Regions from separate parts of the Streptomyces sp. Je 1-4 4N24 genome, predicted to be linked through region 1. Evidence: riboswitches for the same ligand, from Rfam matches in the RefSeq annotation. Region 1 holds a riboswitch; each other region holds the start of a gene.
What was found. Region 1 has a riboswitch for cobalamin ahead of metE (5-methyltetrahydropteroyltriglutamate--homocysteine S-methyltransferase). Riboswitches for the same ligand answer to the same signal wherever they lie in the genome.
Positions count from the first base shown of each region.

Region 2: it holds a riboswitch for cobalamin, as region 1 does, so the genes downstream of both, SLV14N_RS27970 (HoxN/HupN/NixA family nickel/cobalt transporter) here and metE (5-methyltetrahydropteroyltriglutamate--homocysteine S-methyltransferase) in region 1, are expected to answer to the same signal.
Region 3: it holds a riboswitch for cobalamin, as region 1 does, so the genes downstream of both, SLV14N_RS30410 (cobalamin biosynthesis protein) here and metE (5-methyltetrahydropteroyltriglutamate--homocysteine S-methyltransferase) in region 1, are expected to answer to the same signal.
Region 4: it holds a riboswitch for cobalamin, as region 1 does, so the genes downstream of both, SLV14N_RS28140 (prenyltransferase/squalene oxidase repeat-containing protein) here and metE (5-methyltetrahydropteroyltriglutamate--homocysteine S-methyltransferase) in region 1, are expected to answer to the same signal.

Region 1 covers NZ_CP110836.1:2,045,340-2,050,499, reverse strand. The annotation lists gene SLV14N_RS08700 (phosphocholine-specific phospholipase C) at 1-1,126, shown strand, start outside; gene metE (5-methyltetrahydropteroyltriglutamate--homocysteine S-methyltransferase) at 1,263-3,587, opposite strand; cobalamin riboswitch at 3,760-3,947, opposite strand; gene SLV14N_RS08690 (hypothetical protein) at 4,086-5,160, opposite strand, start outside.
Region 2 covers NZ_CP110836.1:6,405,239-6,410,398, reverse strand. The annotation lists gene SLV14N_RS27980 (MarR family winged helix-turn-helix transcriptional regulator) at 117-791, shown strand; gene SLV14N_RS27975 (alpha/beta fold hydrolase) at 788-1,636, shown strand; cobalamin riboswitch at 1,724-1,972, shown strand; gene SLV14N_RS27970 (HoxN/HupN/NixA family nickel/cobalt transporter) at 2,003-3,139, shown strand; gene SLV14N_RS27965 (VOC family protein) at 3,165-3,665, opposite strand; gene SLV14N_RS27960 (DoxX family protein) at 3,849-4,400, opposite strand; gene SLV14N_RS27955 (enoyl-CoA hydratase/isomerase family protein) at 4,577-5,160, opposite strand, start outside.
Region 3 covers NZ_CP110836.1:6,974,985-6,980,144, reverse strand. The annotation lists gene SLV14N_RS30420 (caspase family protein) at 1-1,956, opposite strand, end outside; gene SLV14N_RS30415 (hypothetical protein) at 1,962-2,399, opposite strand; cobalamin riboswitch at 2,603-2,753, shown strand; gene SLV14N_RS30410 (cobalamin biosynthesis protein) at 2,883-3,914, shown strand; gene SLV14N_RS30405 (cobyric acid synthase) at 3,911-5,160, shown strand, end outside.
Region 4 covers NZ_CP110836.1:6,443,430-6,448,589, forward strand. The annotation lists gene SLV14N_RS28135 (SCO2322 family protein) at 1-623, opposite strand, end outside; gene SLV14N_RS28140 (prenyltransferase/squalene oxidase repeat-containing protein) at 623-1,930, opposite strand; cobalamin riboswitch at 2,100-2,261, opposite strand; gene SLV14N_RS28145 (MBL fold metallo-hydrolase) at 2,590-3,666, opposite strand; gene SLV14N_RS28150 (aldehyde dehydrogenase) at 4,051-5,160, shown strand, end outside.

The DNA.
Region 1 (5,160 bases):
CTGGCCCGCGAACTACGGCGCCTGGTACATCTCCCAGGTACTGGACGCGCTCACCTCCAACCCCGAGGTGTGGAGCAAGACCGCCCTGTTCATCACCTACGACGAGAACGACGGCTACTTCGACCACATCGCCCCGCCTTTCCCGCCGGCCTCCGCCGACCGGGGCAAGTCGACCGTGGACACCACGCTCGACCACTTCTCCGGCGACGCCAAATTCGCGGCCGGCCCCTACGGCCTCGGCCAGCGCGTCCCGATGCTCGTCGTCTCTCCCTGGAGCACCGGCGGCTATGTCTGCTCCGAGGTCTTCGACCACACCTCCATCATCCGGTTCATGGAGCGCCGGTTCGGCGTGCACGAGCCGAACATCTCGCCCTGGCGGCGTGCCATCTGCGGCGATCTGACCTCCGCCTTCGACTTCGGCCTGGAGGACACCAAGCCGGCCTCGCTCCCCGCCACCGACGGCTACCAGCCGCCGGACAAGGAGCGTCACAAGGGCCTTGTGGCGAAGCCGCCCGCCAACCCCGTGCTGCCCAAGCAGGAGCCGGGCTCCCGCCCCGCCCGCCCGCTGCCGTACGCACCGCTCGTCGACGGGTCCGCGACCCCCTCCACCGGCCGCTTCACCCTCACCTTCAAGAGCGGTGACAAGGCCGGCGCCTGCTTCACCGTCACCGCCGGCAACCGCACCGACGGCCCCTGGTCGTACACCACGGAGGCCGGCAAGAAGATCTCCGACACCTGGAACACCTCCCACTCCAAGGACGTGTACGACCTGACGGTCCACGGCCCGAACGGCTTCCTGCGCACCTTCAAGGGCGACGGCAAGAAGACCGGGCCCGAGGTGACCGCCCGCCATGACGCGACCGCCGGCCGCGTCGAGCTCACCCTGACCAACCCCGGCCGCACCGACTGCCACCTCACCGTCACCCAGGCCTACGGCGGGGCCGCCGAGACCTACCCGGTCCGTGCGGGCGCCACCGTCAAGAAGTCGTTCGACCTGCGTGCCAGCAAGCGCTGGTACGACCTGTCGGTCACCTCCGACACGGACGGCACCTTCCTGCGCCGGTTCGCCGGCCATGTGGAGACCGGCGAGGTGGGTGTGAGCGACCCGGCGATCATCACGGACTGAGCGCCCACGACGCTCTGTCCCCACTCTCCTTCCGCCGGTGCGCCGGCGGAGAACGAACGGGGCGCCTGCCGAAGCGGCGGGCGCCCCGTTGCGCTGCCGGCACCCCTACGGGCACCGGCCCCCGGCCCTCAGGGCGTCAGGAGGCCCCGCCGGGCAGGATGCCGCGGATCTCGCGGGCCGCCGCGACCAGGTTCTCCAGGGCGGCCCGCACCTCGGGCCAGCCGCGGGTCTTCAGACCGCAGTCCGGGTTGACCCACAGCCGCTCGGCGGGAATGGCGTCAAGTCCCTTGCGCAGCAGGGCAGTTGCCTCGGCCACGTCCGGGACGCGCGGCGAGTGGATGTCATAGACACCGGGCCCCACCTCGCGCGGATAGCCCGCCGTGGCGAGCTCCGAGGCGACCTGCATATGGGAGCGGGCCGCCTCCAGGCTGATGACATCGGCGTCGAGGTCCTCGATGGCCCGGAGGATGTCCCCGAACTCCGCGTAGCACATATGGGTGTGGATCTGGGTGTCCGGCCGGACCCCGCCGGTGGTGAGCCGGAACGCCTCGGTGGCCCAGGCCAGGTACTCCGCATGGCCGGCGGCGCGCAGCGGCAGCGTCTCGCGCAGTGCCGGCTCGTCGACCTGGATGACCGAAGTGCCCGCCGCCTCCAGATCGTTCACCTCGTCGCGCAGGGCGAGCGCCACCTGGCGGGCGGTGTCGCCCAGCGGCTGGTCGTCGCGGACGAAGGACCAGGCGAGCATGGTGACCGGGCCGGTGAGCATGCCCTTGACCGGCCGCTCGGTGAGCGACTGGGCGTAGCGGGTCCAGCGCACGGTCATCGGCCCGGGGCGGGAGATGTCCCCGGCCAGGATCGGCGGCCGTACATAGCGCGTGCCGTAGGACTGCACCCAGCCGTGCTGGGTGGCGAGGTAGCCGGTCAGCTGCTCGGCGAAGTACTGCACCATGTCGTTGCGTTCCGGCTCACCGTGCACCAGCACATCGATACCGGCCTTCTCCTGGAAGGCGAGGACCTCGCGGATCTCCGCCGAGATCCGCTCCTCGTACCCCGCGGCGTCGAGCCGCCCGGCCCGCAGTTCGGCGCGGGCGGTGCGCAGTTCGGCGGTCTGCGGGAACGAGCCGATGGTGGTGGTCGGCAGCAGCGGCAGCCCGAGGTGCGCGCGCTGGGCTGCGGCACGTTCGGCGTACGGCTGGGAACGGCGGCCGTCGGTGTCGGTGACGGCCGCGGCGCGGGAGCGCACCTGCGGGTCATGGGTGAGCGCCGAGCCCGCCCGGGAGGACAGGTCCGCGCGGTTGGCGGCGAGTTCGGCCGCGATGGTGTCGGTGCCCCGCGCCAGACCGCGTGCCAGTGTCACGATCTCGGTGGTCTTCTGCCGGGCGAAGGCCAGCCAGCGGGCGATCTGCGGGTCGATGTCCCGCTCGGCGCCGGTGTCCAGCGGGACGTGCAGCAGCGAGCAGGAGGACGACACATCGACCCGCCCGGCCAGGCCCAGGAGCGTGCCCAGGGTGGCCAGCGACTTCTCGTAGTGGTTGATCCACACATTGCGGCCGTTGACGACACCGGCGATCAGCCGCTTGCCGGGCAGCCCGCCGACCGCAGCGAGATCCTTGAGGTTGCCGGCCGCGGGTCCGGTGAAGTCCAGCGCCAGGCCCTCGACGGGCGCCTTGGCCAGCACCGGCAGCGCCTCGCCCAGCCGGTCGAAGTACGAGGCGACCAGCAGCTGTGGGCGGTCGGTGAGTGTGCCGAGGTCGCGGTAGGCGCGGGCCGCCGCGTTCAGCACGGCGGGGGAGCGGTCCTGCACCAGCGCCGGCTCGTCCAGCTGCACCCAGTCGGCGCCGGCCGCCCGCAGGTCGGCGAGCACCTCGGCGTAGACGGGCAGCAGCCGGTCGAGCAGCGTCAGCGGATCGAAGCCGGCCGCGACGCCGGGCGCGGGCTTGGCCAGCAGGAGGTAGGTGACCGGCCCGACGAGGACCGGGCGCGCGGCAAGGCCCAGGCCGAGCGCCTCCGTCAGCTGGCCGACCTGCTGGGCGGAGTCCGCGGCGAAGACCGTGTCCGGCCCCAACTCCGGTACGAGGTAGTGATAGTTGGTGTCGAACCACTTGGTCATTTCCAGCGGCGCCACGTCCTGGGTGCCTCGGGCCATCGCGAAGTAGCCGTCCAGGGGGTCGGCGGCCACCGCGGCGCGGTGCCGGGCCGGGATCGCGCCGACCATCACGCTGGTGTCCAGGACGTGGTCGTAGTACGAGAAGTCGCCCGTCGGCACCTCGTGGACGCCGGCCCCGGCGAGCTGCTGCCAGTTGTCGCGGCGCAGCCCGGCGGCGGTGGTGCGGAGGGCGTCGGCGCCGACCCGGCCCTTCCAGTAGCCCTCGATGGCCTTCTTCAGTTCACGGTTCGGCCCCTGACGGGGGTAGCCGTGCACGGTCGCTCGTGCTGCCGCGGCTGCGGACCTGCTGGTCACGGAACTCTCCTTCGCGAGTGTGTCTCCATGGACCCCGGGAGGGTCGAGAACGCGAAGGGACGGCAAACCTGGCGGGCCCCGGCGCTCTGCCGCCGGCCGTGCCCGCCCGATGTGTCCGCCGACCCGCCCTCGAGGTCACCGAGATCACCCCGCGCACCGGTGGCGCGGGGGCACTGGCAGGTCTTCGGACTCGCGGGCACGTCCGCCGAAGGCGGACATCTACTGGCCGTCGCTTCCCAGACCCGGCCGGGCCCAGTGCGTATGACGGCGGTCGTTCCCACTCACCGCTGCGGGGCAGTCCCGGATTTCCACCGGGTTCCCTCTTGCGACGCGCCTGCCTGGCGGGCAGGGCGAACCAGTTGCACCGGCCACCCTAGGCGCTGCCGCCCGGATCGGACACCGGGACCCCGGCTCCCGCGGGTGACATGGGCCACCGCCGGGGCCGCCGTACGGCCCCGCCCGCCGCGCCGTGGCTTGCCCTGGAGTGCGCTCCAGCTCCTAGAGACTGTCCCGGATCACTCTGTCGCTCGTGCGCAGCACGGTGGTGAGATCCTCCTGCAAACGCGGGGTGAGAGAACGCCCTCCCAGAGCACAATCGCGTACCAGGTCGCCGCAGTCGTACGCCTGTTGGCCTGTGATGAGAGCGGAGCACAGCGGATGCGCAAGGATCTCGCGGGCCGCGTATCCGTCACGGGCTTCCGTTGTCCGGCGAACCAGGTCTTCGATGAGGCGGTGCGCTGCCGCGTTCTCGACAGAGCCAATGACGTCCAGTGTCGTGAGGCCGAGCCGGATGTCGAACAGGGTCAAGCCGGGTTCGGCCTCCCACTCAAGGCAAGTCTTCACCAGGTCGTTCACGGAGGGGACGGCCAGCTGGTCGGATGCATGGCGGCACAGTGCGGCGAGACAAGCTGTGACGGCCTGCTCCCATGGTTCGCCGGCCGTCGTGTTCGCAAGGATGACCGCAGCGCGCGGCGTATCGTCCGTGGTGAGGGCGGCGAGGACTGCGACTTGGCGGCCGTCAAGCATCCGTCTACCCACGCCGCGGTGCGCCTCGATATGTGCCAAGGCCTCGTTCCAGCGTCCGTTGATGGTGAGGGTGCGGGTGCCGTCGGCGAGGAGGACCCGCCACAGCCACGCACACACCTCTCGACGATCCTCCGGAGTCGCGGTGAGGTCTGCCGGCACGGTGACGCCCTCACATTGAGCGGCTGCGGCCTGGCCGACAGCCTTGTACAGGGCGAGGAGGCGCTGGCGACCGTTGTCGGCGCGGCCCGCGCGGATCTGCAGGCGGGCGAGGTTGACGACGGGTTCGAGGGCGCGGATCGCGGACATGCCCGGCAGCGGGCAGGCGTGGAGGTAGGCGGCGGCGTGCTGGTGGCACATCTCGCCGGCCAGCTCGGGAACATCCACGTCGGAGGCGATGAGTGCCGCCTGGTTGTAGACCGCCGAGGCGAGCCCCTGATCGGCTTTGCGCACTGCGGTGTCGGCGAGGTCGGCGAGGGCGCGCACGCGCTCGGGCAGAGGCAGGCAAGCGGGCCGGAACCGGGCGACGAGCGGGAATCGCTGGGCTATG
Region 2 (5,160 bases), 4.4 Mb from region 1:
GCCCATTCGCCACTCGCCCACCGGTCACACGAGCCTCAGCACACTCATCCGTCTCCTCAACTCCATTCCGCGGAAGACCCCTTCCCAAACGACATCACCGATGTCATCATGACATCATGAGTGTCATTGAGGGGGATATCGAGAGGGATGCCGACGGACCCGCCGGTGGGCACGCCGGCGGTGACGGCGCCGGGGAACCGACGGCCAGCGAAGATCTGCTGTACGACGTCATCCGACGCCTGTGGCCACTGCACCGCACGGTCGTGCGCGCGGTGGAACGCGAGCTGGCCGACACGGGCATGACCGCCGGCGAACACGCACTGCTGGACGCCCTGCACACCGAAGGCCCCCGCACCGTCCCGCAGTTGGCGCGCACGTTGGGGCTCGACCGCCAGCCGGTGCAGCGCTGGGTGAATCACGCCGCGGAGCTCGGCCTGGTCGTGACGGCCCCGAATCCCGCACACCGCCGCTCCTCCCTGATCCGGCTCACCGCCGAAGGCACGGCGGCGATACGCGGGATCCAGCAGTTCGAGGCGACGGAGCTGCGGCAGCGGCTGGCCGACCTGCCCGCCGAGGACGTCCGCACCGCACTGCACGTCCTCGACCGACTCGGCGAGGAATTCCGGCACCTGGCGAACGGCTCGCGCGTTCAACCGGAGGAAACCGACAGTCGGGGCAGTCGGGACAGTCGTGGCAGTGAAGGCAGTAACGGGAGCAACGGCAAGCCTGAAGGTCACGACAGCAGACCTGCCACCACCCCTCTCATGCACAAAGGACGGTCAGGAGCATGACGCAGAGAATCACCGCCTGGTCCGAGATCGACAACGGCCTCGTGCCGGTCGACGAGGGCGAGCTGTTCTACGAGACGGCCGGCTCGGGCCCTGCGGTGGTACTCCTGCACGGCGGCATGCTCGACCAGCACATGTGGGACGAGCAGTTCACCTGGCTGGTCAACTCCGGCCTGCGCGCGATCCGTTACGACTCCCGCGGCCACGGCCTGTCCTCCACCGTGACCGGGGACTACGCCAACCACGACGATCTGTGTGCCCTGCTCGACGCGCTCGATGTCCCCAGCGCGGTCCTCGTCGGCCTTTCCCACGGCGCGCGGGTCGCGCTCGACACCGCCCTCGCCCACCCGGACCGGGTGACGGCCCTCGCGCTCGCCGCCCCCGGGATCAGTGGCCGTGCCTTCACCGACCCCTTCGTCCTGGAGCACATCAAGGAGCAGGTCGCGGCGATCGGCGCACCGGACGGCGCGGAGCGGTATGTCGAGCACTTCCTGCGGATGTGGGTGGACGGGCCCCATCGCGAGCCGTCCGCGGTGCACCCGGGATTCCGCGAACGGATGCGCGCCTCGGCCGCGGCCAATGTGGAGGTCCATGCCGACGGTATGGGTGCCGGTATGCCGCTGGAGGTCGGCGCCGCCGGCCGCCTCGGCGAGATCCGGGTGCCGACGGTCGTGTTCGACGGCGATCTCGACAGCGGTGACATCTCCGCCAACGCCCATGCGATAGCCCTGACCGTCCCGGGCGCCCGAAGAGTCCGAATACCGGGTGCGGCCCATATGGTCAACCTGGAGAACACCCCGCTCTTCGACCACGAACTGCACGCCTTCCTCTGCTCCCTGGACTACTGACCCGCTCCTGGACCACTGACCCACCGCGGGCCGCTCTCCCTCCGCACGGCGGAAACCCCCGCACATCGAGCGCCGTCCGGGCGGCGGCTAGAGTGGCCGGGCCGTGGTGTTCGGGAAGCCGGTGACGGACCCTTGTGGTCCCAGTCCGGAGCGGCCCTCGCCACTGTGATCGGGGAGTTTCCACCCCTTCCGCAGGTGCCTGGCGCGCCTGCGGCGCCACTGACCGCAGCCCGCGGCCGGGAAGGCGGGGGCGGAAGCGGGCACCTTCCCCCAAGCTCTGAAGGAGCAGGGTGGTACCCCCAAGCCAGGAGACCGGCCACGGCATCTCACGAACTGATCCACGAGGTGCTGGAGCGTGACCGCCGGATGGCCCTGTCCACCGATACCCCGAACACCCCTGCCCCGGCCGCGTTCCGCTGGCGCCGGCAGGACACCCTCCGCACCGCGGGCCTGATGGCCGTCATAGCCGGGCTGCATGTCGTCGCCTTCGGCGTGCTCTTCCTGCTCGTGGTCCCGCACCACTACTCCGTCGGCAGCCAGGTCTTCGGCGTCGGGCTCGGCGTCACCGCGTACACCCTCGGTATGCGGCATGCCTTCGACGCCGATCACATCGCCGCGATCGACAACACCACCCGCAAGCTGATGGCCGACGGCAAGCGTCCGGTCTCGGTCGGCTTCTGGTTCGCCCTCGGACACTCCAGCGTGGTCGTGGCGATGGCGGCCCTCGTGGCCGGCGGCGCCCAGCTGGCCGGCACGCTGCTCGACGACGAGTCCCGTACGCACCAGATCCTGGGCACCGTCGGCACCACGGTCTCGGGAACGTTCCTCTACCTCATCGCCGCCCTCAACCTCGTCGCGCTGGCCGGGATCTGGCGGGTCTTCCGCGGGATGCGCGAGGGCCGCTACGACGAGGCCGAACTGGAGCAGCGCCTCGATGCGCGCGGCTTCATGAACCGCTTCCTGGGGCGGTTCACCCGCTCCATCTCCCGCCCCGGCCAGATGTTCCCGCTCGGCTTCCTCTTCGGCCTCGGCTTCGACACCGCGACCGAGGTGACCCTGATGGTGATGGCGGGCAGCGGCGCCGCGGCGGGCCTGCCCTGGTACGCGCTCCTGTGCCTGCCGCTGCTGTTCGCCGCGGGCATGAGCCTGTTCGACACCCTCGACGGCACCTTCATGAACTTCGCCTACCAGTGGGCGTTCTCCAACCCGGTGCGCAAGGTCTACTACAACCTCACCATCACCGGTCTGTCGATCGCCGTCGCCTTCTTCATCGGCACCATCGAGCTGGTGACCGTGCTGCACGACAAGCTCGGCCTCAACGACGCGCTGACCGGCTGGATTTCCGGCCTCGACCTCGACAATGCCGGCTTCATCATCGTCGGCCTGTTCGTGGTGGTGTGGGCCGCGGCGCTGGCGTACTGGCGGCTGGCCGGCGTCGAGAAGCGCTGGGCGGCGCGGGCCGGGCGAGCGGAGCCGGCGGAGCAGGCCACGCCCGGTACCTGAGGAAGCTCGGGCCGCCCGGGGCCCCTCAGGTGGCCGAGCCGGCGGCGGCGCCCGTCTCCCGGTCCGGGCCCCAGCGCTCCAGCGCCGCCCCCAGATCGAGGGGCAGCAGCCGGTCCGGCAGGTCCGGGCCCGGCCAGTCCTCCCGCGGGACCCGCCACATCACCTCGAACTCGTTGCCGTCCGGGTCCTTGGCGTACAGCGACTTGGCGACGAGGTGATCGCTGGAGCCCACCAGGGCGCCTCGCTCGGTGAGCCGCGTCCGGGCCGCGACGAGTTCGCCGAGGGTGCCGACCTCCCAGGCCAGGTGGTACAGCCCGACCCGCCCGGCCTCGGGCCCCGGCGCGTCCGGTGCCACCGCGAACAGCCCCAGATCATGATCGTTGTGTGAGCCGGGAGCGCTGAGAAACGCGGCCCGCCCCGGTATCTCGACATCCACCGCCAGCCCGAGGGCCTCGGTGTAGAACGCCACCGACCGCGGCACATCGCGGACGTTGAGCACCGCGTGGTTCAGACGTCGTACGGACATGGAGCCTGTTCTCCGATCTCCCGGCCGCGACACCACCGTGGCGCCGCCCCCTGCTTCTGCTCTACCTCGCACACCCGGCCGCTGCCCAGGGCCGGCCGGTATCCGACCGGCCGGCGTCCGGACCATGGCGCACTCCCGGTACCCCCGCGGCAAGGCAGCCGCCCCCGGGACTCATCCCAAGCGTCACTTCCGGACCAGCAGCACCCCGGCGGCCATCACCACACCCAGCAGCAGCGCGAGCAGGCCATGGACCGGCCGAGCTGCACGCAGGCCGGGCAGGAGACGGTCGATGGCGTAGCGGCCGGGCCCGGTCAGCGTGAGTGCCGCCGCACCGACGGTCAGCAGCAGCTCGTACTCCACCCCCTTGGGTGCGAAGAAGCCGCCGCCCCACTTCACGGCAAGGGCATTGATCATCGTGCCGACGACCGCCGCACCGGCCAGCGGCGTGAGCAGCCCGGCCGCCAGCCCGAGCCCGCCGAGCGTCTCGGTGAGGCCGGCGACGACAGCCATCGTCCTGCCCGCCGGATATCCGCTCATCGTGAAGAACTGCCCGGTCCCGTCCAGTCCCGGTCCGCCGAACCAGCCGAAGAGCTTCTGGGCGCCGTGGGCCGCCATGGTCAGTCCGAGCGCGAGGCGCAGCAGGAGGAGCCCGGCGTCGTAGCCGCGCGGAGAGGGGGCAGATCGTGTGGGGATGGCGAGGCGCGAGGACGCGAGGGTGCCGAGGGGGGACGTCATCAGGGGCGCTCTTTCGCATGTCGGGGGCGGCCCCGCGAGGCCGCGACAGTTACTTGAAACTTCAAGTCACGCCTCCGACGATACACAGCGCCCCCACGGCGAACAACAGGGCGTGCGGCGGGGGCATGCGGCGGGTCCGAGGCCATCACCTCGCACCCGCCGCACGTCATCCCTGCTCAGGGCCCGAAGGGCGGCTCCGGTGGGACTGCCGCCGGCTGCTGCCCGAGAAACGCGGCGATCGCCTGGCCGAAGTGCGACCGCGCCACCGCCGGCCGGGGATTGACGGCGGTGGCCTGCCGCTGCGGTCCCAGCACGGCACCGACCGCCAGCTTGGCGGCGTGGATCGCCGCCGGCGGCTGCGCGGCGACCGCAGCGGTGAGCCGGCCCGTGCGGTCGGTGAGTTGCGCCTCGGGAACCTGGTGGTCGGCCAGTCCGAGCTCCACCGCCGTGCGGGCGTCGACCAACCGGCCGGTGTAGAGCAACTCCCGTGCCACGGACGGGCCGGTCAGGGCGACCATGCGGGCGGCGAACGCGGGGCTGGCGAGGATGCCGAGCCGGGCGATCGGCATCCCGATCCGGGCGGAATCCGCCATCAGCCGCAGGTCGCAGGCGAGGGCGAGCTGGCATCCCGCACCGGCGGCGACCCCGCGGATCTCGGCGACCACCGGGACGGGGCACTCCTCGATCGCGGAGAACGCCTCTTCCATGTGCGCAAAGGACTCCTCGACGTAGGCGGGGTCCGCATCCACCCAGTCGGTCA
Region 3 (5,160 bases), 4.9 Mb from region 1:
GACGAGGCTGATGTCCGCGCGGCCGTCGAGCAGCGGTGAGCCCGGCCCCGGGCCGGTGCCCTTCACCCCGCGGTAGCCCTGTGCGGTGAGGGTGCGCTGCCCGCCGTCCGGGGCGCGCAGCCAGGTCGCGAAGCTCGCCACGGCGGCCTGCCGCGGGGTGGCGTCCGTGGTGCCGTGCCAGTCGACGCGGATCAGCGGGTGGTCCAGCGCGGGGACGTTCTCGGGGTAGTAGGCGACGTACCGGTTGCGGAGCGGGAGTGCGGAGTCCAGGGCCGGGCAACTGCCGCTGGCCCGCCCGAGGTTGTAGTCGGCGAGGGACTTCTCCGACACCAGGGGCGCGGACTTCGTCCGGTCGACGGCGCCGGCGGCGTCCGCGTCGGGGCGCAGCGAGCACAGCAGTTCGGTACTGCCCGCGTACTGGCTGCCCGGGGCGGACAGCCGCTCCTCGGCGTGCCGGGCGAGGGTGAGGTCGGGCGCGCCGGACGAGCCGGTGCCGGAGCCGTCGTGGGTGAGGTAGAGGCCGATGGTGTGCAGCAGCCCGGTGCCGGAGAGCACCGGGCTCGGCCGCAGGAGCCGCAGGTCCCGGTGGGTGCGGTCGGTGCCGGTGAGCAGCTTCCGCCAGGAGGCGGCGGCCGGTTCGACGTCGTCCAGCCGGCGGTGCGCCGGGATGCCGACGACCAGGGGGGTGTAGGCGACCGGGGCGCTGTAGTGGAGGGTTGCCGGGGAGCCCTTGGCGGGCATCCCGCGGCGGGCGGCGTAGTAGTCGGCGGTGGATTCGGGGATCCAGATGTCGGGCTGGGGTCCGGGCCGGTGGAGGGGGTCGATCCCCTGGTCGTCCGGCCCGTCCTTGCCGGTGCCGTGGGCCTCGCCCTGCCAGCGGTCGGCGGCGGCGAAGCCCTGGTCGACCTGGTCCTTGGCGGCGGAGTAGACGGTGATCTGGGCGCGCCGGCAACCGTCGGGGAGGTCGCCCTCGCCGTTGAGGGGCCGGGTGTTGGCGCCGGACATCTCGTAGTCGAAGGCCGCCTGGCGGAGCGCGGGTTCGGCCTCGGGGGCGGTCAGCAGCCGCAGTTCGAGGGCGGGCGGGCAGGCTTCCGCGTCGTTCGGGAGATTGAGCAGCACGACGCCCGCGGTGGCCGGTACGAGGATGATCGCCAGCACCATCAGGATGCGGAACCAGTGCCGGAAGTGGGAGTTCAGCCGGCGGCGCACTCGGATCCGCAGCGGGGTGGGCGGCCGGATATCGGGGGTGGCGAAGGAGAGGATGACGTCGTCGACGGTGTTCTGCTTCGCCGAGCGGGGCTCCCAGACGTCGCCCATCGGGGTCCGCTCGCCGGCCAGTTGTTCCCGCAGCTCCCGGACGAGGTCCTCGAAGGTGACGAACCGCTTGCCGGGGATGCCCTGTTCCAGGGTCCGCAGCAGGGCACGGGTGAAGACACTGCCGCCGGTGGGCTCCTCGCCGCTGAAGATACGGCGGTTGGGCTGCGCGGCCATCAGCAGTGACGTCGGGGTGCGGCAGGCGTGGAAGGCCTCACCGGCGTTGCCGGCGTAACAGCACTCCAGGACGATCACGACCCGGTCGGCCCGGGCGTTGTCCAGGTAGGACAGCACCAGGTCCTGCCAGGAGACGGTCTTGTGACGCCGTTCCGACGCACCGACCATGAGCTGCAGGTTGCCGCCGTCCGGGCCCACCCGGCCGTGGCCGGAGAAGTACACCAGCAGCAGTCCGCGGGCCTCCTGGATGACGGCGTCCAGCGCCTGTTCGACCTCCCACGGCTCCTGGGGCCGGCAGATGACGACCTCGCCCTTGGTGAACAGATCGGTGCCGGGGGCGAGCAGGACCCGCTCCAGTTCCCGGGGGTTGTCCCGCACCGCCGGGAGCGGCCGCAGATGCCGGTAGTCGTCGACACAGATCAGCAGCGCCCGGTTGACCTTGCCCCGTGCGTCGTACTCGGCCATCCGGCTCAGTCCCCGGCGGTGCTGCCGCCCCCGTTCGCCGGGCTGCCGGGATCGGAGCGCTCGGGAGCCGGGACGTCCGGTCCCGGGTCGCCGAGTGCGCGCAGTTCGCCGTCCCCGCCGCCGACCGCCACGGCGGGCCGTTCGCCGGTGTCGCGTTCCTCCCTGCGGCGCCGCAGCCACTCGCGCAGGGCGATACCGAGGCTTTTGGTGATCTCGGCGGCCGCCGCGCCGACGACGACCAGGATCAGGTCGTCGATGCCGATGGCCATGTCGCCGGGGCCCTCGTCGCGCTCCCCCGCCGGCCGCAGCTCCCAGTCGTGCGAGCGCCGGTTCAGCCAGGGCTCGCGCTCCAGCCAGGCCTTGAGGTCCTCGACGTCCTGCTCGGGATTGTTCGTGCCCGTGATCCTGATGCGGATCTCATGACGGTCAGCGTGCTCCGGCATCCCCCGGCCCCCTTCCGGCGGCCGCGTCGCCGCCGTGCACCAGATAGTGACGTGGGATCAGGGGCGCAGGCAACCGTCTGTGACCCGGCTGCCACGCTGTGGCGTGCGCCACAGCGCCTGCCACGGGACAGCGCCGCAGGTCAAGGGTGAGTTGACGGGCATTCGCGGGGCGTGGTGGACTGCCGGAGCCATTCGGCGACAGCTGAGGAAGTCCGGTGTGAATCCGGCGCGGTCCCGCCACTGTCACCGGGGAGCGTTCCTCCAGCGAAGGCCACGGTCCGCCTCGTGTACGTCGGATGACGTAGACGGGACTGGAAGGCCGGAGGACACGCCGATCCGGGAGCCAGGAGACTCTTGTCGCCGTCACGTCGAGCCAGGGCGCGGACCCTGAGTGAGGACATACCGCCATGCCCGGCCGCTCCCTGAGATCCCCACTGCCCGCTGCCGCAGGGCCCCTTCGAGGCCTGACGGCGGTCTGATCCGATGCGCGGCGAACACGCGGGATATGCGTGCGGCGCGGCCCTCGGCTTTCTCGGCGACCTGATCGCGGCGGATCCGCGGCGCGGCCATCCGGTGGCCGCGTTCGGCCGGGCCGCGGGCGCCGTCGAGCGCCGGCTGTGGCGCGACCACCGTGGTTACGGCGCGGCTCACACCGTGCTGTGTGCGGGCGGTGCCGCCGCCGCTGCGGCGCTGCTGCAGCGCGCCGTACGGGGCGCCGACCCCGCCTCCCCCGCAGCCCCCTCCGCTTCCCCGTCACCGCTCCGCGGCGGCGTCCGGGTCGCGCTGACCGCGGCGACGGTCTGGGCCGTGCTGGGCGGCACCTCGCTCGGCCGGGAGGCACGGGCCGTCGGCGGGGCGCTGACGGCGGGTGACCTGGACGTGGCGCGGGAGCGGCTGCCGCATCTGTGCGGGCGCGATCCGCAGGCGCTGGACGGGCCGCAGATGGCCCGTGCGGTGGTGGAGTCGGTCGCCGAGAACACCTCCGACGCGGTGGTGGGCGCCCTGGTGTGGGGCGCGCTGGGCGGAGTGCCCGGTCTGGTGGCGTTCCGCGCGGTGAACACCCTGGACGCGATGGTGGGGCACAAGTCGCCGCGCTACCGCCGCTTCGGCTGGGCCGCGGCCCGGCTCGACGATCTCGCCGGCTGGCCCGGCTCCCGGCTGACCGCCGCGCTGACCGTGCTCGCGGGCCCCGACCGGCGCGGTGCGCTGCGGGCCTGGCGGGCGGACGGCGGTGCGCATCCGAGCCCCAACGCGGGCCCGGTGGAGGCCTCGTTCGCGGGGGCGCTGGGCGTACGGCTGGGCGGCACGCTGGCGTACGGCGGACGGGTGGAACACCGTCCGGTGCTCAACGGTGCGGCGCCGCCGGTGGCGGCGGACGACATCGAGCGGGCGGTGCGGCTCTCCCGCCGGGTGAGCGTGCTGGCGCTGGCGACGACGGTGACGGCACGGCTGGTGGCCGGCGCGGCGCTGCGCGCACGACAGCCGGGGTCCCGGCGCAGGAGGAGGAGCCGGTGAACGGGCGGTTGAAGGCATCCGGCGGGTCCGTCGGCGGTGGGCTGCTGGTGGCCGGCACGACGTCCGACGCCGGCAAGAGCGTGGTGACGGCGGGCATCTGCCGCTGGCTGGTCCGGCAGGGCGTCCGGGTGGCGCCCTTCAAGGCGCAGAACATGTCGCTGAATTCGTTCGTCACACGCGAGGGCGCGGAGATCGGGCGGGCCCAGGCGATGCAGGCCGCCGCGGCGCGGGTGGAGCCGACCGCGCTGATGAACCCCGTGCTGCTCAAGCCGGGCAGCGACCGCAGCAGCCAGGTGGTGCTGCTGGGGAAGCCGGTCGGCGAGCTCAGCGCCCGGGGTTACCACGCCGGGCGCCAGGAGCAGTTGCTCGGCACCGTGACCGACTGCCTCCAGGAGCTGCGGCGTACCCATGACGCGGTGATCTGTGAGGGCGCCGGCAGCCCCGCCGAGATCAATCTGCGGCGGACCGACATCGTGAACATGGGCATCGCGCGGGCCGCCCGTATCCCGGTCGTCGTGGTCGGGGACATCGACCGCGGCGGGGTGTTCGCCTCGTTCTTCGGCACCACCGCGCTGCTGTCCAAGGAGGACCAGGCGCTGGTCGCCGGGTATCTGGTCAACAAGTTCCGCGGTGATGTGACGCTGCTGGAGCCGGGGCTGGAGATGCTGCGCGGTCTGACGGGGCGGCGGACGCTGGGCGTGCTGCCCTTCGCGCACGGCCTCGGGATCGACGAGGAGGACGGTCTGAGGGTGTCGCTGCGCGGCGCGGTGCGCGAAAGCGTGGTGGAGCCGCCGCACGGTGCGGATGTACTGCGGGTGGCGGTCTGTGCCGTACCGCTGATGTCGAACTTCACGGACGTGGACGCGCTGGCCGCCGAACCGGGCGTGGTGGTGCGGTTCGTGGACCGGGCCGAGGAGCTGGCCGACGCCGACCTGGTGGTGCTGCCGGGGACCCGGGGCACGGTGCGGGCGCTGGAGTGGCTGCGGGAGCGCGGGCTGGCGGACGCGATCGCCCGGCGGGCCGCCGAGGGCCGCCCGGTGCTGGGCATCTGCGGCGGCTTCCAGATGCTCGGCGAGCACATCGAGGACGAGGTCGAGTCGAAGGCGGGCGCGGTCGAGGGGCTGGGACTGCTGCCCGTACGGGTGCGGTTCGCGGTGGAGAAGACCCTCGCGCGGCCGGCCGGCGAGGCGCTGGGCGAGCCGGTGGAGGGGTACGAGATCCACCACGGTGTCGCCGAAGTGACCGG
Region 4 (5,160 bases), 4.4 Mb from region 1:
ATCCCGCCGAGCAGCCCTGCGGACGGCCCGCCGTCCCCGCTCCCGCCGCCCTCGCCGTCTGCGCCGTCACGGTCCCCCGCTCCCGCGGACGGTGCGGCGGACGGCGCCTGTCCCTTCGACCCGCTCACCGCCTCCGCGCACCCCGCCTTCGGATAGCCGGCGATGGCACACAGCAGGGCATTGGCGTCATAGCGCAGCGGCCGGGCGACCGCCGCCAGCGCCTCGCCCGCCGAGGCGTCCTCGGGCACCTGGGCACACGCCGTCCTGGCCTTCGGCGGCCGCTCGCCGCCGGGCGCGTCCGCCGCGGTGCCGAAGTCCAGGACGATGCCGATCCGTTTACGGCCGTCCTCGGCGGGGGTGTCGCGGCAGATCGCGTCGAAGTCGGCGGCCCCGCGCGGCTTGCCGGCCGCGGCGGAGTCGGCGCCGACGGTGAAGCGGAAGCCCTCGACCGCGCCGTCGGCCGGCCGCAGGGTGGCCGGCCCTTGGGTGGCGTACGCCCAGGAGCCGCCCTTGCCGTCCCAGAACGACCAGTAGCGGTACTCCTGCGCCTGCGCGGGCCCGGCGGCCAGGCCGGTGACCGTACCGGCCAGCAGTACGGCGCCGGCGATCCTGGTACGCCGCATCAGAGCTGGTTCTTCTTCCGGCTGCTCAGCAGGAACCCGATGCCGGCGCCGATGGCGAGGCCGACGCCGATGACCCACCACACGCTGATGCCGCCGCCGTCCGCGGAGTCGTCGGAGTCCCCGGCGTCCTTCTGCGGAGCGGCGGCCGGCTTGGGGCCGGTGGCGTTGAGCGCGGCCACCAGGTCGGTGCCGCCGAAGGAGCGCGGGTCGGTGCCGGTGGCGTGCGCGGCCAGCACCAGCTGGGCGTATGCGGCGGGGCCGCTCTGCTCGGCCCAGTCCGCCGCGTTCTTCTCCAGCCACTTCAGCGGCTTCGCGGCGGCGGCACCGTGCCCGCCGGCGGCCAGCGCCACCACGGCGTCGGCGGTGTTGCCGACGTCGGGCTGCTTCTCGGCGCCCGGCATCGCGGAGAGCAGATGCTGCCCGTTCTTGTCGAGCTGGGCGACGAGGTAGGCGTCGCCGCCCTCCGCGGCCTGCGCCGGATCGCCCTTGCCCGCCTTCTCACCCCCGGTGCCCTTGCAGTTCAGCGGCTTGACCGGGGTGTTTGCGCGGTGGTCTGCGGGCGCGACGACAAAGCCCTTGCCGAGCGCTCCGGTCGCGGCGGCCGCGGTGGCGTCGGCGTTCGGGGCGGCGCCTTTGAGCTGGAAGGTGAACGCGCCGCGCTCGCCCTCCTTCGCATCGCAGCCCAGCTGGAAGGTGAGCAGCCCGTCGTAGGGGGTCTTGCCGCCCTTCTTCGACGTCACGGACCGCGGCTTCTCGCCCGCCGCCGCGAGTGCGCCGATGACCACGGACGTGGAGTTGGCGTCGCTGGCCGAACCGGGCATCGAGCTCCAGCCGCCGTCCTCGTTCTGCACGGATTTCAGCCAGTCCACGGCCTTCTGCACGGTGTCACCGTGCCCGCCGAGCGCGGCCAGTGCCTGCACGGCGGCGGCCGTCTGGTTGGTGTCCCGCATGGTCTTGCCGTCGCAGGGCTTGCCGGGTTCGGCGCGGAAGGCGGTGAACGCGCCGTCGGCGCACTGCTGCCCGACCAGCCAGCGCACGGCGGACGCCGCGGGCCGCAGCCCCACCGTGTCCTGCGCCAGCAGTGCCAGCGACTGCCGCCAGACCCCGTCGTACTGCGGGTCCTTGGTGCCGTACAGGCCGTCCGGCAGCTTCTTGGGGGACGCGGACGGGGAGTCGGCGTACGCGGCGGGGGCAGCGGCCGCGCCCAGCACCACCGCGGCCGCCAGCGCCGTGGCGGCGCGGCGCGCCAGGAAGGCGACGGGGTGCGTCAGGGGGGCCTGGTGAGCCATGGAAGCCATGGGGGCCATCGGGTCGGTGCCTCTCGGGTCGGGTCGCGGCGATGTACGCAGCCACGCTCGGCCGGCCACCCGCGCGCCGATCCCCTCGGATCGCGACGCGGTGGCACCGGGCTCAGCTCCGTATACCTCGACGGTGCCGCGCACCGGCCGTCCGTGTGGCGGACGTTTCCGGTGGCGGGAGCCTTGGTCGTGCCCCCTCGGGTGCTCCGGCTCGTACGGCCGTCCCTGCCGGGCCAGCCGGCGCGGTACGGACGGGCCGTCCTCACGGTTGCGGGTCAGCGCCGGATTTCCACCGGCTTCCCCCGATCGGGTACGGATGAAGTTGTCCCGCACACCTTAACCGGCACCCGCCGGGCGCTCGCTCGCACGTACGAGCCGACCGAACCGGGCGCGAGCCGGAGGGAGCCGCGCACGAGCCGGGCGGACGGGAGCCGGACGCGGGCCGGGCGGACGGGAGTCGGACGCGGGCCGGGCGGATGGGGGCCGAATGAGCCGGACGGACGGAGCCCGGCACGAGTTGAGCGCCGAACCTGCCGGGCGCCGAACCTGCCGGGCGCCGAACCTGCTGGGCGCCGAACCGGACGGAGCGCCGAAGAGGCCAGGCGCCGGGCACACGTCAAGCGGCCCGCCCCCGCCTCGCCACAGAAGGCGACGGCGGGACGACCGGGCTATCCCACCGCCCGGTAGGTCACCGGATCGGAGCCCGGCACCCCCTCCGCATGCCCCAGCTTCACCAGACGGCGCAGATGGGCCTCGGCCTCCGACACGGCGATGTTGCGGGAGCCGTACGGGATCTGCTCCCAGGGGCGGTTCCACTCCATGGTCTCGGCGAGCTGCCAGACGGTGCGCGGTTCCTGGAGCAGCGCTCTCAGCCGGGCAAGCCGTTCCTCGTGGTGGGCGATCAGCGCGCGCACCCGGCTGCCGGCGTCGGCGAAGGCGTGCTGATGGGCGGGCAGCACCTCGGCGGGGGCGAGCCGGCCGACGCGTTCGAGGGAGTCGAGGTAGTCGCCCAGGGGGTCGGTGCCCTCCCGCAAGCCCTCCCCGTCGTGCGCGCCAAGACCGTCGTCCGGGGCCTCGTACAGGCCGATGTGCGGGGTGATGCCGGGCAGGAGGTGGTCGCCGGAGAACAGCCGGCCGAAGCCGGGGGTCCGCGCCGAGGGGTGTTCCTCCTCCAGGTGGAGGCACACATGCCCGGGGGTGTGACCGGGCGTCCAGATGGCGCGCACCCGGCGCCCCGGCAGGTCGAGCAGTGCGCCGGGGTCGATACCGCGGTCCGGCAGCGCGGCCCGCCGGCCGGGCAGCTTCCGGCCGCCCCCTGTGGCACGCGCCTTCCGCAGAGGCGCCAGATGGTCGTCCGGTGCGCCCGCCGCCGCGAGCTTGGTGAGCAGGTAATCGAGCCACTGACCCGGTTCGGCAGCGCGCGTGCGGCGGACCACCGCGGTGTCGGCGGCATGCATCGCGATCCAGGCACCGGAGGCCTCCCGGACCTTGGCGGACAGGCCGTGGTGGTCGGGGTGATGGTGGGTGATCAGGACGCCGTGCAGGTCGGTGAGGTCGAACCCGCAGGCGGTGACGCCGGCGACGAGGGTGTCCCAGGAGTCCGGATCGTCCCAGCCGGTGTCGATGAGCACCGGCCCGCGGTCGGTCTCCAGGAGGTGGACGAGGGTGTGGCCGAGCGGGTTGTCCGGGATGGGGACGGCGATGCTCCACACCCCGCCCTTGTGGTCGGTCACCTGCGTGGTCATCCCGGTCCCCTCTCGGTGTGGCCTACACCCGGTACCCGGCCCTCACTATAACTAGAACTGGTTTCAATGCGGCCTGAAGTGCCCCTTCTGCTGCGGCGAGTTGGGATTCGGTCGGTGCCGTGGACTCCTCGAACTAGAACTGGTATCAGTTCCTGATGCGGTGAGTGGGTCTGAATACACCGCCGGCAAGCGCATCCGATGTCCCTTGGCAACCACGATGTACCTCGGCAACGACGAAGTACCTCGGCAACGACGAAGTGCCTCAACAGCGACGAATTACCTCGGCAACGACGATGCGCCTTGGCAACGGCGATGCACCTCGGCAACGACAGGGAACCGGCAGGGACCGCCGGACAGGCGGCCAACCCGCAGGAGGCGGCAGCGATGAGCGACCTCGTCGAGCACGGCAAGCTCTACATAGGTGGTGAGTGGGCCGATCCGGCCGGCCGCGACACGATCGAGGTCGTCTCGCCCCACACCGAACAGGTCATCGGCCGGGTGCCGCACGCCTCCCGGGACGATGTCGACCGTGCGGTGGCCGCGGCCCGTACGTCCTTCGCGTCCGGGGTGTGGGCGAACGCCCCGCTGGCGGACCGGATCGCGGTGGTGACCCGTATCAAGGACGCCTTCGCGGCCCGCAGCGAGGAGATCGCCAAGGTCATCAGCGCGGAGAACGGCACTCCCTTCACCTCCGGTGTCATGGTGCAGTCGCTGGCCGCGATGCTGGTGTGGGACGCGGCGCTCACGGTGGCCCGCGACTTCCCGTTCGAGGAGCGGCGGAGCGGGGTGCTGGGACCGCTGCTGGTGCGGCGGGAACCGGCCGGAGTGGTCGCGGCCGTGGTGCCGTGGAACGTCCCGCAGTTCACCGCAGCCGCCAAGCTCGCGCCGGCGCTGCTGGCCGGCTGCTCCGTGGTGCTGAAGGTGTCACCGGAGACCCCGCTCGACGCGTACCTGCTCGCGGAGATCGTGACGGAGGCCGGACTGCCGCCGGGGGTGTTGTCGATCCTGCCGGCGGACCGCGAGGTGAGCGAGTACCTGGTCGGGCACCCGGGCGTGGACAAGGTGTCGTTCACCGGCTCGGTGGCGGCGGGCAAGCGGGTCATGGAGGTCGCGGCCCGCAACCTCAGCCGGGTGACGCTGGAGCTCGGCGGCAAGTCCGCGGCGGTGATCCTGCCGGACGCGGATCTGGACGCGGCGGTGGCCGGCATCGTGCCGTTCGCCTGGATGATCAACGGCCAGGCCTGTGTGGCCCAGACGCGGATCCTCGCCCCGCGCAGCCGCTATGACGAGATCGCCGAGCGGTTCACCGCGGCGGCCTCGGCGCTCACCGTCGGCGACCCGCTGGATCCGGCCACCGAAGTCGGCCCGTTGGTTGCCCGCCGTCAGCAGCAGCGTTCGCTGGACTACATCGCGCTCGGGCAGAAGGAGGGCGCCAAGGTGCTGACCGGCGGCGGCCGTCCCAAGGAGCAGGCCACGGGCTGGTACGTCGAGCCG